2 linked regions of the Planctellipticum variicoloris genome follow. Each later gene encodes a partner of the first gene's protein in a complex. Links are inferred from orthologs where the notes say so. Each region holds a gene or a part of one and is shown on either strand. Other genes may lie near its edges.

What was found.
Region 2: the proteins of accB (region 1) and accD are in contact, whole or in part, in a solved structure (PDB 8UXZ), measured with the Escherichia coli proteins. The link is inferred for Planctellipticum variicoloris from one-to-one orthologs.

The regions. Positions count from the first base shown.
Region 1 is NZ_CP130886.1:1,236,324-1,243,433, reverse strand. The notes cover bases 2,384-5,261. They hold accB (acetyl-CoA carboxylase biotin carboxyl carrier protein), read right to left. Parts: upstream 4,131-5,261; coding sequence 3,636-4,130; downstream 2,384-3,635. Other genes in these bases: SH412_RS04905 (M24 family metallopeptidase), read right to left, coding at 4,204-5,261; accC (acetyl-CoA carboxylase biotin carboxylase subunit), read right to left, coding at 2,384-3,569. Also shown: SH412_RS04925 (IS110 family RNA-guided transposase), read left to right, coding at 1-1,126; SH412_RS04920 (6-phosphofructokinase), read right to left, coding at 1,192-2,223; more of accC, read right to left, coding at 2,220-2,383; more of SH412_RS04905, read right to left, coding at 5,262-5,298; SH412_RS04900 (MMPL family transporter), read right to left, coding at 5,341-7,110. UniProt on the Escherichia coli protein: This protein is a component of the acetyl coenzyme A carboxylase complex; first, biotin carboxylase catalyzes the carboxylation of the carrier protein and then the transcarboxylase transfers the carboxyl group to form malonyl-CoA.
Region 2 is NZ_CP130886.1:2,846,260-2,853,419, forward strand. Bases 1,731-4,658 are described here. They hold accD (acetyl-CoA carboxylase, carboxyltransferase subunit beta), read right to left. Parts: upstream 3,654-4,658; coding sequence 2,808-3,653; downstream 1,731-2,807. Other genes in these bases: SH412_RS11060 (ATP-dependent helicase), read right to left, coding at 1,731-1,731; SH412_RS11065 (serine/threonine protein kinase), read right to left, coding at 1,771-2,655; SH412_RS11075 (histidine phosphatase family protein), read right to left, coding at 3,677-4,306; rpe (ribulose-phosphate 3-epimerase), read right to left, coding at 4,341-4,658. Also shown: more of SH412_RS11060, read right to left, coding at 1-1,730; more of rpe, read right to left, coding at 4,659-5,027; gap (type I glyceraldehyde-3-phosphate dehydrogenase), read right to left, coding at 5,161-6,183; SH412_RS11090 (metallophosphoesterase), read right to left, coding at 6,563-7,160.

The sequences.
Region 1 (7,110 bases):
GCGTAGCGACGAAGCGGCCCCCGCCGCGGCCGCCGACAGATCGATCGCGTCTGGGGCCTCAGAGCCCGCCGCGGAGCTGGATCGTCGTCGGCATGGTCGTACCAGCCCGAACAGCCGTTTGAGCCGGAAGCGTTCTCGAAACTCTCCGAGCTCGCATTTACGAGATTGGGAACACGCCATCGACCCCCGCATCCACATCGGCATCGACGTCTCCAAGGCACGACTCGATGTCGCCATGTCCGACTCCTCTTCCCTCCTGGCCGTCGACAACGACCTCAAGGGCTTCCTGAAACTCCTCAAGCAGCTCCCCCCACCCGACCGCTGCCAGGTCGTCATGGAGGCCACCGGCACCTATCACTTCGACGCCTTCCTCTGTCTCAACGATCACGGGTATCACGTCGCCGTCGTGCCCCCCATCCGCGTCCGCGCCTTTGCCACAGGGGCCGGATGGATCGCCAAAACCGACGCCATCGACGCACGCGTCCTCGTTCGTTACTCCAAGGTCGCCGAACTCCAGATCACCGAAAAACCCTCCGATTTCCAGCTCAAACTCCACGCACTCGTCACTCGCCGACGGCAGCTCGTCGACCTCCACGTCCAGGAGTCCAATCACTTCGAAGCCGCTCGCGACAAGGCCGTCAAAGACGACATCGAGCAAACCCGAAACATGCTCAAAATACGCATCACTGCCATCGAAAAACAGATCGACGATCTCTGCGACTCCGACCCCGATGCCAAACGCCGCGTCGAACTCATGACCTCCGTCCCAGGCATCGCCAAACGGACAGCCGCCGTGCTCCTCGGAGAACTCCCCGAACTCGGCGACGCCAACCGCCAGCAGGTCGGAGCACTCGTCGGCGTCGCCCCCTACAACCGCGACAGCGGCAAGTCCTCCAAACTCAGATCCATCCGCGGCGGCAGAGCCTCCGTCCGTTCCGCTCTCTACATGGCGGCACTCACCGCCTCACGCTGCAACCCCGTCATCAGACCGTTCTATCGCAGACTCAAAGACGCCGGTAAGCCAAGCAAGGTCTGCCTCACCGCCTGCATCCGCAAACTCCTGACCATCCTCAACGCGATGATCAAATCCGACACCGCCTGGAACCACGGACTCCAGAATGCGTAAATCTCACAAATCCACCTTGACCAACAACACAGCCGCTCCGCGGTAAATCTCTTCTCAACCTTGATTTACGTAAAGAACTCGGCCGAATCGCGGTAGAACTGCGGATCCAGCGTCTTCAGTTTGCCGGTCGCGTCCGCCAGCGCCACGTCGACGATCGACGTCCCCTGCAGAGCGATCATCCGACCAAACTTCTTCTCCAGCACCAGCCGGCCGGCGCCAACGCCCAGACGGGTGCCGAGCACGCGGTCGAAGGCCGTCGGCGTCCCGCCGCGCTGCAGGTGCCCCAGCACCACGCACCGGGTTTCGATCCCGGTTTTCTTCTCGATGATCTCGGCGACCAGGTTCCCTACGCCCCCCAGGCTGACGTGGCCGAATTCGTCGATCTTGGCGTTCGTGGTCACCAGCCCCTCTTCGGGAGTCACGACTGCTCCTTCGCTGACGACCACGATGCCATACATTTTACCCGCGGCCCGCCGGGCCAGCAGCACGTCGCACATCTGCTTCAGATTGACTTCAACCTCGGGGACGAGAACGTAGTCCGCCGCCGCGGCCATTCCGGTTTCGCACGCAATCCAGCCCGCATGCCGCCCCATCGTCTCGACAACGATGATCCGCCGATGCGACTCCGCAGTCGTCCGCAGCCGGTCGATCGCCTCGATACAGATGTTGATCGCGGTATCGAACCCGAACGTCACGTCGGTGCAGCTCAGATCGTTGTCGATCGTCTTCGGACAGCCGACCGTGTTCAGCTTGTGGTCGGCATACAGCCGGCTGGCCACTCCCAGCGTGTCGTCGCCGCCGATCGCGACCAGTGCGTCGAGCCCCAGCGTCTTGTACGTTTCCAGCAGTTGCTGAACGTCCTCGGCCTTCTTGTACGGATTCGTCCGCGACGAACCGAGAATCGTTCCACCCTTGTGAATGATGTCGTCGGTGTTCGCGATCGTCAGTTCGGTCGTGATCCCCTGGATCGCGCCGCGCCACCCCTGCAGCAGACCCACCACCTGGCCGCCTGCATTGCAAACCGTGCGAACCACGCCGCGAATGACTGGGTTCAGGCCGGGGCAGTCGCCGCCGCCGGTCAGAATGCCGACTTTCATGTCTTGCTCACCAAATGTTGTTCAACGAACGTCGTGTCCATCCGGCCCTCGACGAAGGCCGCCTGGTTCAAGATTTTCTTCAGCAGCGGAATCGAAGTCTTCACGCCTTCCAGCACGAATTCGTCCAGACAACGCTTCAGGCAGGCGATCGCCTCCTCCCGCGTCGGCTTGTAGACGATCAGCTTGCCGATCATGGAATCATAGTACGGCGGAATGAAATATCCCTCGTGGACGTGCGAATCAAACCGCACCCCATGCCCGCCCGGCACTCGCAATTTTGTAATCCGTCCCGGGCAGCCGCGGAAATCATTCTCCGGATCCTCCGCATTGATCCGAACTTCGATCGCCGCTCCGTTGCACGGAATGTTCCGCTGCTTCCAGGGAAGCGGTTCCCCCGCGGCGACCCGGATCTGCTGCTGGATCAGATCGATCCCGGTGACCAGCTCGCTGACCGGGTGCTCGACCTGAATCCGCGCATTCACTTCGATGAAGTAGAAGTTGTGGTCTTTGTCGACGATGAACTCAACCGTTCCCGCGTTGGTATACCCCGCCGACTTCACCAGCCGCACCGCCGACTTGCAGATCTCCTCCCGCACCGCCTGCGGCAGGTTCGGAGCCGGCGATTCCTCGATCAGCTTCTGGTGCCGTCGCTGCGTCGAGCAATCCCGCTCCCACAGGTGCACCACTTCGCCATGCAGGTCGGCGATGATCTGGACTTCGACGTGTCGAGGATTCTCGACGTACTTCTCGATGTAAACGCCGGCGTTATTGAACGCCTTCTCCGCTTCCATCGCCGCCTGCTTGAGCCCGGTCTTCAGCGAAATGTCATTGCGGGCAACCCGCATCCCCTTGCCGCCTCCGCCGGCAGTCGCCTTGATCAGCACCGGATAACCGATCCGGTTGGCGATCTGCAGCGCCTCGGCCTCAGTCGCCACCAGTCCGTCGCTCCCCGGAACCAGCGGCACTTTCGCCGCCTTGGCGATTTCCTTTGCCGTGACCTTGTCCCCCAGCTTGGACATCGCGTCCACGGACGGACCGATGAACTCGATGTTGCAGCTCCGGCAGACCTCGGCAAAGTGCTCGTTCTCAGCCAGGAAGCCGTAGCCCGGATGGATCGCCTGAACGTTGCCGATCTCGGCCGCGCTGATGATGTTCTTGATCAGCAGATAGCTGCCCGCCGCCTGCGCGGGCCCGATGCAGATCGACTCGTCCGCCATGCGGAGATAGTCGGCGCCCCGGTCCGCCTCGCTGAAGACGGCGACCGTTTCGATCCCCATCTCGCGACAGGCGCGGAGGATCCGCAGGGCGATTTCGCCCCGATTGGCGACAAGGATGCGTTGAAACATGGCTGGTGGTTGCTTCGCGCGGGCGGAACGGACGGCTGACCGCTTCTTGGCCATGGGGCTGTCGCCTTACGGCTTGACGCGGAAGAGAGGCTGACCGTACTCGACGGCGTCGCCATTCTTAACAAGGATGGCAGTCACGGTGCCGCTCACTTCAGCGGGAATCTGGTTGAAAACCTTCATGGCCTCAATCAGACAGACAATCGTATCCGGCGAGACCTTCGTCCCCACCTGCAGGAACGCAGGCTCGTCCGGCGAGGGAGACGCATAGAAGGTTCCGACCGTCGGACTCTTGATCTCGACCCCCGCCGGTTCGACCGCCGCCGGGGCCGACGCCGGCGCAACGGGCGCTGGCGCCGCCGCCGGGGCGGCGACCACCGGAGCCGCCGCCTGCGGAACGGCCGTCAGCACCGGTTCGGCGCGACCGCCGCGGCGCAGCCGCCATTGCTCTTCGCCATGCCGGAGGCTCACCTCCGTCAAACCGTGCTTCTCCATCATCTCGACAAGCTGCCGCAGCTTCTCAAGATCGAACGGATCTCGCGATGCAGAATCCTTGGATGACATTCCGAAACCTTCCGAGTATCGGCCCGGCTCGGGCCGAGATCACCGACTGAGTTCGCTGATTGGATGCAGGAAGCTAGGCCAGGGAATCCAGCCCCTTCGGGACGGAAGACAGCACCTCGCACCCGTCGCGGGTGACCAGAATGTCGTCTTCAATCCGGACGCCGCCGATCCCTGGCAGATAGATCCCCGGTTCCACTGTCACCACCATCCCCGGACGAAACACATCTCGGGAGATGGGACTCATCCGTGGCTCTTCGTGAATCTGAAGTCCGATGCCGTGTCCCAGTCCGTGGCCGAAAAACTTGCCGAATCCAGCGTCTTCGATCACCTTCCGGGCGATTGCGTCAACTTCGACAGCAGGCCGACCGGGGCGGATTCCCGCGATCGCTGCCTCCTGCGCATTCAACACAACTCTATACACCTTATCCAGTTTGGGCGGGAGTTTACCGGTGGGTATAACCCTCGTCAAGTCACTGTGATACCCCCGCGGACTCACCGCCCCCCAGTCAAACAGCACGAATCCCGCCTCGGAAAGGTGTACTCCGCTGGGTCGTCCGTGAGGCAGCGCGGACCGGGGCCCGACCCCCACGATCGGCTCGAAGGCCGCCCGCAGCGCACCGAACCGGCGCATCGCATGCTCCAGTTCGTTGGCCGCCTCGCGCTCGGTCATCTCCGGTTTCAGCAAGGCTCGCAGCAGTTGAAATCCCTGCTCCGCCTGCCGGACCGCAATGCGGATTTCCTGGATTTCCTCGGCATCCTTGATCTGCCGAAGATCTTCCACCAGTGAGACTTGCGGCGAGAGCGGCAGTCCCGCGAGCTTCTCGGCGAGATGGTCGCGAACGGCGACGGTCATGGAAGCCGACTCGATGCCGAGGTCTTTCAGCCCCAGTTTCGGCAGTTCCCGAGTGAGAACCTCCCCCATCTGCGTTTTGGAGGTCCGGATATGAACCTCCAGCCCTGGACATTCATCCTGAAGCTGTGTCTCAAAACGACTGTCGCTGAACAGCACCGTCTTCCGCGGCCCGATCAGCAGGTAACTCGAGTCACCTGTAAATCCCGTGAGGTACGTCACATTGATCGGGTTGGTGACCAGCAACGCGTCGAGCTTGGCGGCTCGAACGCCCTGCAACAGCTTCGACCGGCGGGCGGCTGGGCGGTCTACGGGCATCATGCTCCAGTACGGACAGGTCGAGATCGGGCAGCAGGGCTGCTAGTTGGCCGGATGAGTTTCAGGCGTTGCTTCGGGCGCCAGCGGCTGAGCTCCCAGCCACCGCCCCAGTTTACCGAACCGCCCCTGATGCAGCAGGACCAGATACGACGGGACCAGAATCGGCCGCACCACAAAGGTGTCGAGCAGCACGCCAAATGCCAGCGCAAATCCAAGCTGGGACATCCCTTTCAGGCTGCCGGCCATCAGCGAGGCAAACGTCCCGGCCATAATGATCCCGCAGCTCGAAATGATCCGCCCCGTCAGGGACAGGGCATGCACGACTCCCTGCACCGGCCCCAGTCGGCGCTGCTCCTCCTCGATCCGCGTCATCAGGAAGATGTTGTAGTCTTCGCCGACGGCGATCAGGATCGTGAACAGGAACATTGGAACCTTCCAGTCCAGCCCCGCGAATTCGGTCGGATCCATCGCCCAGTAGAACAGGTACGTGGCTCCCAGCGCCACCAGGTAGCTGAACAGCACGCTGACGATCAAGTAGGCGCAGATGGCCGGCTTTCGCAGCAGAACGACAAGAATCAGAAACACGCCGCCGATCACCAGCGAGTCGATCCGGATCTGATCGCCGTCGGTCACAATCTTGAGATCGCGAATGCTGGCCGTCGGGCCGATGATCGACAACGCGGTCTTCCCCTGCAGCTCTTCGGGAAGCAGCGATCGGATCTCGTTTTCCAGACGGGTCAGTTGAGCGATACTGTCCCGCGCAAACGGATCGTTTTCGGCCGTGATGTCGAGCCGCGTCACATGGCCGTCCATTCCTTCGGTCGAACTGACGTAGTGCCTGATCGCCCGGTCCCGCGCCAGCTTCGCTTTGACGCCGGTCCCCCAGCTATCAAGCCCCTTGTCTCCCCCCAGAGGATGCGACGCGCTCCGAATATCGGCGAACTGCAGCTCCCCCTTGCGCGATCGCAGCGCTTCAGTCAGCGTCTCAATCGCCGGCAGCCCCGCCCCCTCTCCGTCGATCTGCGCGAAATCGACCGAGTCGTTCTTCAGCAGCACGGTGATTGTGCCGGTGGCCCCGGCGGCAAAGTGCTCCCTGACCGCCTTCGTCCCGACAACGCACGGCGAATTCGACGGCAGGTCCGACAGCAGCCCGTAGCTGAGATGCGTATAGAAAATTGCTCCGACAATCGCAAACGGAGCCATCGCCGCCATCGTCCCCAGCCAGATCCACCCCGGCCGCTTCAACAACGCTCGTCCGACGACTTCCCAGGTATTCTGCAGCCAGTCCAGTTGCCCGAAGTGAGCAGACAGCGGCGTCGACGGAATCCAGCCGGCATCCCCCGACACCCGTTCCTTCCGCATCTGGGGCCAGAACGCCCAGCGCCCCGTCATGCGGAGCATCGCGGGAGTAAAGGTCATCGATGCCAGCAGCACCACGGCCAATCCGAACGCGATCGCAATCCCCGCCTCGCGAAACTTGCCGAACTGCGCAAACACCATCATCCCGATGCCGCAGATCACCGTCCCGGCGCTGGCGGTGATGGCGTGCCCCACTTTGGCGACGGCATTTGAAACCGCCTCCTCTAGACTCGCCCCCTCGTCCAGTTCTTCCTTGTAGCGCGCGATCAGGAACAGGCAATAGTCGACTCCCGCCCCGTACAGCAAAACCGTGACGTACGACTCCACCCCCTGAAACAGCGTGATCAGCCCCCGCTCCGCCCCCAGAATCAGCAGGCTCATCGTCAATTTGACCGAGACGACCACGGTCACCAGCGGAATCAACGCCAGCAACGGCGCGCGATAAATGATGAT
Region 2 (7,160 bases), 1.6 Mb from region 1 along the record:
CAGTTTCGCCGCGGGTCGATCGAGCTGCTTGTCGTCGTTGCCGAAGTTCTCTTCCCGCCCCTCCAGGGTCGTCTGTTCGAGGAATTCCGAGAGCGTCGGCTGGTGCGTCCGCTCTTCGTACTGTTCCAGGGCTTCGATGCACTCGTCGATCGTCCCCGAGCGGGCGAGCTGCTGGTGCTTTTCCTTGTACTGCTTCTCAATCTCCGACTCGTAGTCGATGACGTCGACCAATTCGCGGAGGAGCGTGCTGATTTTCTGCCCGGGGGTCTGAAGCTGACTGCGGAACCGCGCCAGGAGATGATGAAACTCCTCCATCGCCTTGGCCGTCTTGACGGTGATTTCTTTCGCCGCCACGGCGTCGGGGACCGCCGCCCAGAATTTCTGACCCGATTTGACGGCCCGCGTCAGGACCTTTTCCACGGCGGTATCACCGATGCCGCGGGCCGGGGTGTTGATGATCCGCAGCAGCGAGACTTCGTCCTCGGGATGAGCGATGGCTTTCAGGTAGGCCATCATATCCCGCACTTCCCGCCGATCGAAGAACGATTGGCCGCCGACCAGGGTGTAGGGGATATTCAGGCGCCTGAGCTCCTGCTCGAACAGCCGCGGCTGCTCGTTGGTGCGGAACAGGATGGCGATATCGCCGGGAGGGATGTTGAGCTGTTTGGTGAGATAGTTGATCTCGCGGACGACCCCTTCCGCTTCGGTCTGTTCGTCGGCATACGGGCGGACCAGGACTTCGACGCCGTCTTTGTGGGCGACCAGCGTCTTTTCGTGGCGTCCGCGGTTGTGTTTGACCAGCGAGTTGGCCAGGTCGAGAATCTGCCGCGTGCAGCGGTAGTTGTCCTGCAGTCGGACGACCTTGGCGCCCGGAAAGTGCTGCTGAAAGCCGAGGATGTGCTTGACTTCGGCCCCGCGCCAGCCGTAGATCGACTGGTCGTCGTCGCCGACGACGCACAGGTTGCCATGCGGCAGCACGAGGTCCCGGATGATCCGGAACTGCATCTCGTTGGTGTCCTGGTACTCGTCGATCTGCACGTGGTCGAAGCGTTGCTGCTGACGGCCGAGGACGTCTGGGAATTCGTGGAACAGCAGATCCGTCAGCATGAGCAGATCGTCGAAATCGACCGCGCCGGCGGCCCGCAGACTCGCCTGGTACTTGCGGTAGCCGGCGGCGGCCAGCATGCCGCGATCGTCTTCGATGAAGTCCCGCGCGTCCTCCGGACCGACGCCCAGCGTTTTCCACTTGCTGATCTGCGCCAGCAGATCGCCGGGACGGAGGGACGTGTCGGGGACGCGGATGTCGCGGAGCGCCTTGCGGGCCGCCGATTCCTGATCGCCGCGGTCGTAGATCAGGAACGTCCCGGGGTAGCCCAGGGCCGTGATCTCCTGCCGCAGGATCTTCACGCACAGCGAGTGGAACGTGGAGACGACGGGGCGTGATCGCTGTCGCTTTCCGCCCAGCAGGGACGACATGCGCTCCTGCATTTCCTTGGCGGCCTTGTTCGTAAAGGTGACCGACAGAATGCGGTCGGGCTGGGTTCCCGTCCGGATCAGCTCGGCCATGCGGTAGGTGATGACGCGCGTCTTGCCCGTGCCCGCCCCCGCCAGGACCAGCAGGGGCCCCGCCAGCGTCAGGACCGCGTCCTTCTGCGACGGGTTGAGCCCCGACAGGTGTCCCCCCGCAGCCGTTGCACTTCCGCGCGGCGCACTCAACGACAAATCAGCCACCCCATCCTCCTGATCGGCTCCGCCAGCGGCGGAGGAGAGTCATCCCTGAATCGTTGCGCCGGGCAACTGCCGCAACGGCTGCAGCATTTCGGCCATCGTCTGCCAGCGATCGTCGGGCCGCAGCTCCAGCCCCTTCATGATCGTGTCCGACAGCTCCGGATCGATATCGCGGGCGTAGACTCGCAGGTCGGTCGCCGGCGTATTCATGTGCTGCATCACTGCTTCCAGGGTCCCGGCGGCGTCCCACGGCATCCGCCCGGCGCACATTTCGTAACACGTCACCGCGTACGAAAAGATGTCGATCCGCTGGTCAGTCCGCTGCCGCTTCACCAGCTCGGGGGCCATATAGTTCGCCGTTCCGGTCCGGTTGCCGGGCGCCTGGTACGGCGGCGTATTCGGCACGACCAGCCCGAAGTCGATGAGCTTGACGTGGTACTGCATGTCGAGCAGGACGTTCCGCGGGCAGATGTCGCGGTGAATCCACTGCTGCTTGTGGAAGTACTGGATCGCATCCCCCAGCTCGATCATTATCCGGACGCGATACTTCTTCATCACGTCGTTCTGGGCGTCGATCAGGACGCTGAGGGCCATCCCTTCGACGTACTCCATCACCAGATACTGCTCGCCGTTCGTCGTCATCCCGTATTCGGTCGTTTCCACGATCCGCGGATGCTTGAGCGCAATCGCGATCTCCCCCTCGGTCGGCTTCTTCAGCCGTTTGTCGAAGCGGGCTTCGAGCTTGCGGGTCTTCTCCAGGTCCAGCACCTTGAGGGCCACGATCCGTCCGCTGCGCGAATCGCGCGCCTTCCAGACCTTGGACATGCTCCCCTGGCCGACGCGGCTGATCAGCTCGAACCGGCGGACGATGTCGACTTTGTCGACGCGGGGCTTCCGCTGCAGCAACGACGTCAGATACTTCCACATGGAGCAGGCACCGGCTCGAACAGACGGATCGGAACTCGGGAGTCGACGGGAGACTGCAGTATACCGCCGCTGCCCGCCAAGCGACCATCACAGCCCGGAGAACGGACCTGAAGACCGCGCGCTTCCGCCCGGATGATGTCGGATGGCCGGCGTCACTTGCCGCAGTAGTCGAACAGGCGGGCGATCTCGCTCCGCAGTTCGGGGCGCGCCACGATGCGGTCGACGAATCCGTGCTTCAACAGGAATTCGCTGGTCTGGAAGTCCGGCGGGAGCTCGATCTTCACCGTCGCCTTGACCACGCGCGGACCGGCGAAGCCGATCAGCGCCTTCGGTTCGGCGATGATAATGTCGCCCAGCGACGCGAAACTGGCCGCGACGCCGCCCATCGTCGGATTCGTCAGCACCGAGATGAACAGCCCCCCCGCCGACTGATACCGCGCCAGTGCGGCGGAGACTTTGCCCATCTGCATCAGGGACAGGATGCCCTCGTGCATCCGGGCGCCGCCGCCGGACCCGCTGACGATCACGACGGGGAGCGACAATTCGGTCGCGCGTTCGATGGCCCTCGTCAGCTTCTCGCCAACGACCGAGCCCATGCTCCCCATGATGAAGGCCGAGTCGGTCAGCCCGAAGACGAGCGGGCGCCCGCGCATGTAACCCCGGCCGACGATGCAGGCTTCCTTCAGTCCGGTCTTGCGCTGCTCGGCGACGAGCCGATCCTTATAAGGTCTGGAATCGGCGAAGCCGAGCGGATCGAGCGGCGAGAGATCCGCATACCACTCTTCAAAGCTCTCCGGATCCAGCAACTGCTCGATGCGATTCTGGGCGGAGATGTAGAAGTGATGGCCGCAATCGGGACAGAGTCCGAAGTTCTTGTCGACCTGCTTTTTGAACACGGTGTTCTTGCAGGCGTCGCAGCGGATCCACAGGCCCTCGGGCACGCCGCGCTTCTTGCGGGCCTGCGAGCTGGCGTCCGAATCGGGAACTTCGGTATTCATAACGGCCTCGATGTGGCGCAATCTCAGCGAGCGACTCGTCCAGCGCCGACCGGTTCTCGGCGGATCTCGTTCCAGCAGTGTCCGAAGGCGCCGGTTTCCGTATTGATGAACTCCACCCGTTCTTCGGGGGGAAGTCGATTGGTCAGACGCTCCAGCACGTAGGGCTGCCCCAGCAGCATCTGCCGCACCAGCGACGCTCCGGGTTCGGCCATCACAATCGCAATCGCGTCGAATTTTCGCAATGGACGTTCGAGCGTTTCTCCCACGCGATCGACGAACTCGGCGATGGTCTCGCCGCCCGAGGGGCAGACTGAGACCGAGTTTTCTTCGAACTGCTTGATCAGCCGGGGTTGCTTGCGCCGGACGTCGTCTTCCGGGAGCCCCTGCCAGAGCCCGAGATTGATGTTTCCCAGGGTTTCTGTCGCTTTGACCGGGACGCCGAGCCAGCCTCCCAGCGATTCCGCCGTCGCCCGGGACGACTCGGCGGGACCGCAGAAAACGACGCGGGGAGAGACTTCGCGGGGCAGGGCCTCGACGAGCTGTTCCATCACCACGACACACGATTCGCACATCGGCAGGCTCAACGAGCCTTCGATCCGGTCCTGCAACTCAAACGCCGTTGCACCCGGGCGAACCAGCACCACAATCGCCATGAACTCTACCGAGCTCCTTCAGGGAAGATCCGTGCTACGCTCCGGCCAGATGCGCCAGATTGGCGATCGCCGGACCGTACTCCGCGGCGTCAAAAACAGAGCTGCCGGCGACAAACAGCCGGGCTCCTGCCGCGGAGGCCGCCGAAATCGTGGAGGCCGCAATGCCCCCGTCGATCGACAGCACCGTCTTCGGTGACACAATCTCTTTCAATCGCTGCAGCTTCGGCAGCACTTCGGGCATGAACCTCTGACCGCCGAATCCCGGCTGGACGCTCATGACGAGGACCAGGTCGCAGGCGGGCAGAAAGGGCTCGATTGCGGAGACCGGGGTCCCCGGGTTCAGCGCCAGACCGGCCACGCGCCCGGCCTCGCGAATCCGCGACAGCACCGGCGTCGGGTCGGGAACGGCTTCAATATGGATCGTGATCGCGTCGCAGCCCGCCTGGAGATACTCGTCCAGGTACTTGCCGGGATCCGAGATCATCAGGTGCGCGTCGAAGAACCGCTCGGACCGCTTCCGGGCCGCCTGGATCAGCATCGGGCCGTAGGACAGGTTCGGCACGAAGTGGCCGTCCATGACGTCCCAGTGAATGACGTCCGCGCCGGCCGCGTCGAGCCTGGACAATTCGCCGACGAGATCGGCGAAATCGCATTTCAGCATCGACGGCGCGATCAGCGGGTGATCGGCAGCCAGACTGGCCAGACGGGATCGTCGATCCATGGGACCCAGACCAAGCTGAGAAGTTTTCCAGTTGCCGCACCGGACAGGGCGGCGATCCGGCGGCGGATTGCCCGGCGGGGCTGACGCCCCGCCGGGACAAGACCGCAGAGGAAGGGGAGCCTTCCCGTTCCGACTACAGACGGGCGACCTTGGCGATCAGGTCGGCGGTCCGGCTGGAGTAGCCGAACTCGTTGTCGTACCACGAGAGGACCTTGACCATCCGCTTCTGCAGGACCATGGTCCAGGGGGCGTGGAAGATCGAGCTGTGGGGGTTGCCGATGACGTCGCTGGAGACGATCGGGTCTTCGGTGTATTCCAGAATTCCCTTGAGCCGGCCTTCGGCGGCTTCCTTGATCGCGCCGTTGATCTCGGCTTCGGTGACGTCCTTCTCCAGGTTGACGACGAGGTCGACAATGCTGCCGACGGGGACCGGTACGCGGAGCGAGATCCCGGTGAGCTTGCCGTTCAAGGCCGGCAGCACTTCGCCGACGGCCTTCGCGGCGCCGGTCGTGGTGGGGATGATGTTGATGGCGGCGGCCCGCGAACGATAGATGTTGTCGTGCAACTGGTCCGACACGCGCTGATCGTTGGTGTAGGCGTGGCAGGTCGTCATCAGGCCGCTGGCGATGCCGAACTTTTCCTGCAGAATCATGGCGACGGGAGCCAGGCAGTTCGTGGTGCAGCTTGCGTTCGAGATCGTCTTGTGCTCGGCGGTGAGCTGATTGTCGTTGACGCCCATGACGACCGTCAGGTCCGGCTTATCCTTGGCGGGGGCGGAGAGGATCACCTTGCGGGCGCCCGCTTCGATGTGGCTGTCGTAGCCGGGCTTGCCGTCCTTCGCGCGGCCGGTGAAGAAGCCGGTCGATTCCAGGGCGATTTCGACGCCGAGGTCTTTCCAGGGCAAGTTGCGCGGATCCTTCTCCGCACAGACCTTGACCTTCTTGCCGTTGACGATGATCGAATCGCCTTCGCAGGAAACGGTTCCGTTGAACCGTCCCTGGACGCTGTCGTACTTCAGCAGGGTGGCCAGCGAGTCCGGCTTCCCGAGGTCGTTGATCGCGACAATCTCAAATTCGTCCGGGCGGGCGGCCATTGCACGGAACGCCACGCGACCAATCCGACCGAAACCGTTGATACCGACACGCACCGCTGCCACTGTGGGAAACTCCTTACGAACCAAGCCCGGCTGGCGGGATTGCGTGAGACGCAAAGCCTGCTGAAGCCAAGCCGTTTGTATACCTCCGGTTACGCCCGGAATGCGCCGAATTATAGGAATACCGGAGCGTGGGAACAAGCAACGGTCGTCGGTACTGCGGACAACCGCACCTTACGATTTCCAGAGCCTGCGGCTATCGCATGACTGAACGAGAGCGCGATTGTCCGCGCGACCGGCGGGCAGCGACCAATGCATGTACATATTCCTGTTTGACGATCCCGCCGATCGTTTCTCCGGGCGCCACTCTATTCATCGCCGCCGAATGCGGCATCCACGACAAACCCATTTCTGAGTCGGCAGCGGCCCCGCCCCCGGCGGGTTACCAGAGTTTCCACCAGGATTTGGGTTTGGCGGAGGAGGATGCGACCGGGGAGGCGGCTTCGCCGGAGGAGACGACCCGGTTTTCGGGGAGCAGGACGCAGCTCAGGTTGCCGTGCGTGCCGCCGGTGGTGTCGATCAGCAGGCGTCGCGGCCGAATCACGACTTCCGGGACGCGGACGTGTCCCGAGACGACCGCCAGCGGGCAGTCGTTCGGCGGTTCCTGCTCGATGAAGGCCTTGGAGCAGAGCCAGGGAGGGCGACTGAGAGTGAAATCCCGGGCTTTCAGCACGCGGCGCTGCAGGTCGTAGGGCTGGTTGGGGTCCAGACCGGCGTGCACGAAGAGGTATTTCGGATGCTCGACGGCCCAAGGCAGATTGACCAGCAGTTCGCGGTGGTGCGGAGGAACCTTTGCGGCCAGATCTTCGAGGTTGCCGAACTCTGCTCCATACGACTCGAACGTGGTCTCGGCGTCGTACTGACCGACCCAGCGTTCGCGCCAGTTCGTGAATTCGAGCGACGGATGCCAGCCGAGAGCCGAGAGCATGGCGAACTCGTGATTTCCTTCGATCGCCGTGGTGCGGGGATGGCTCTTCAGG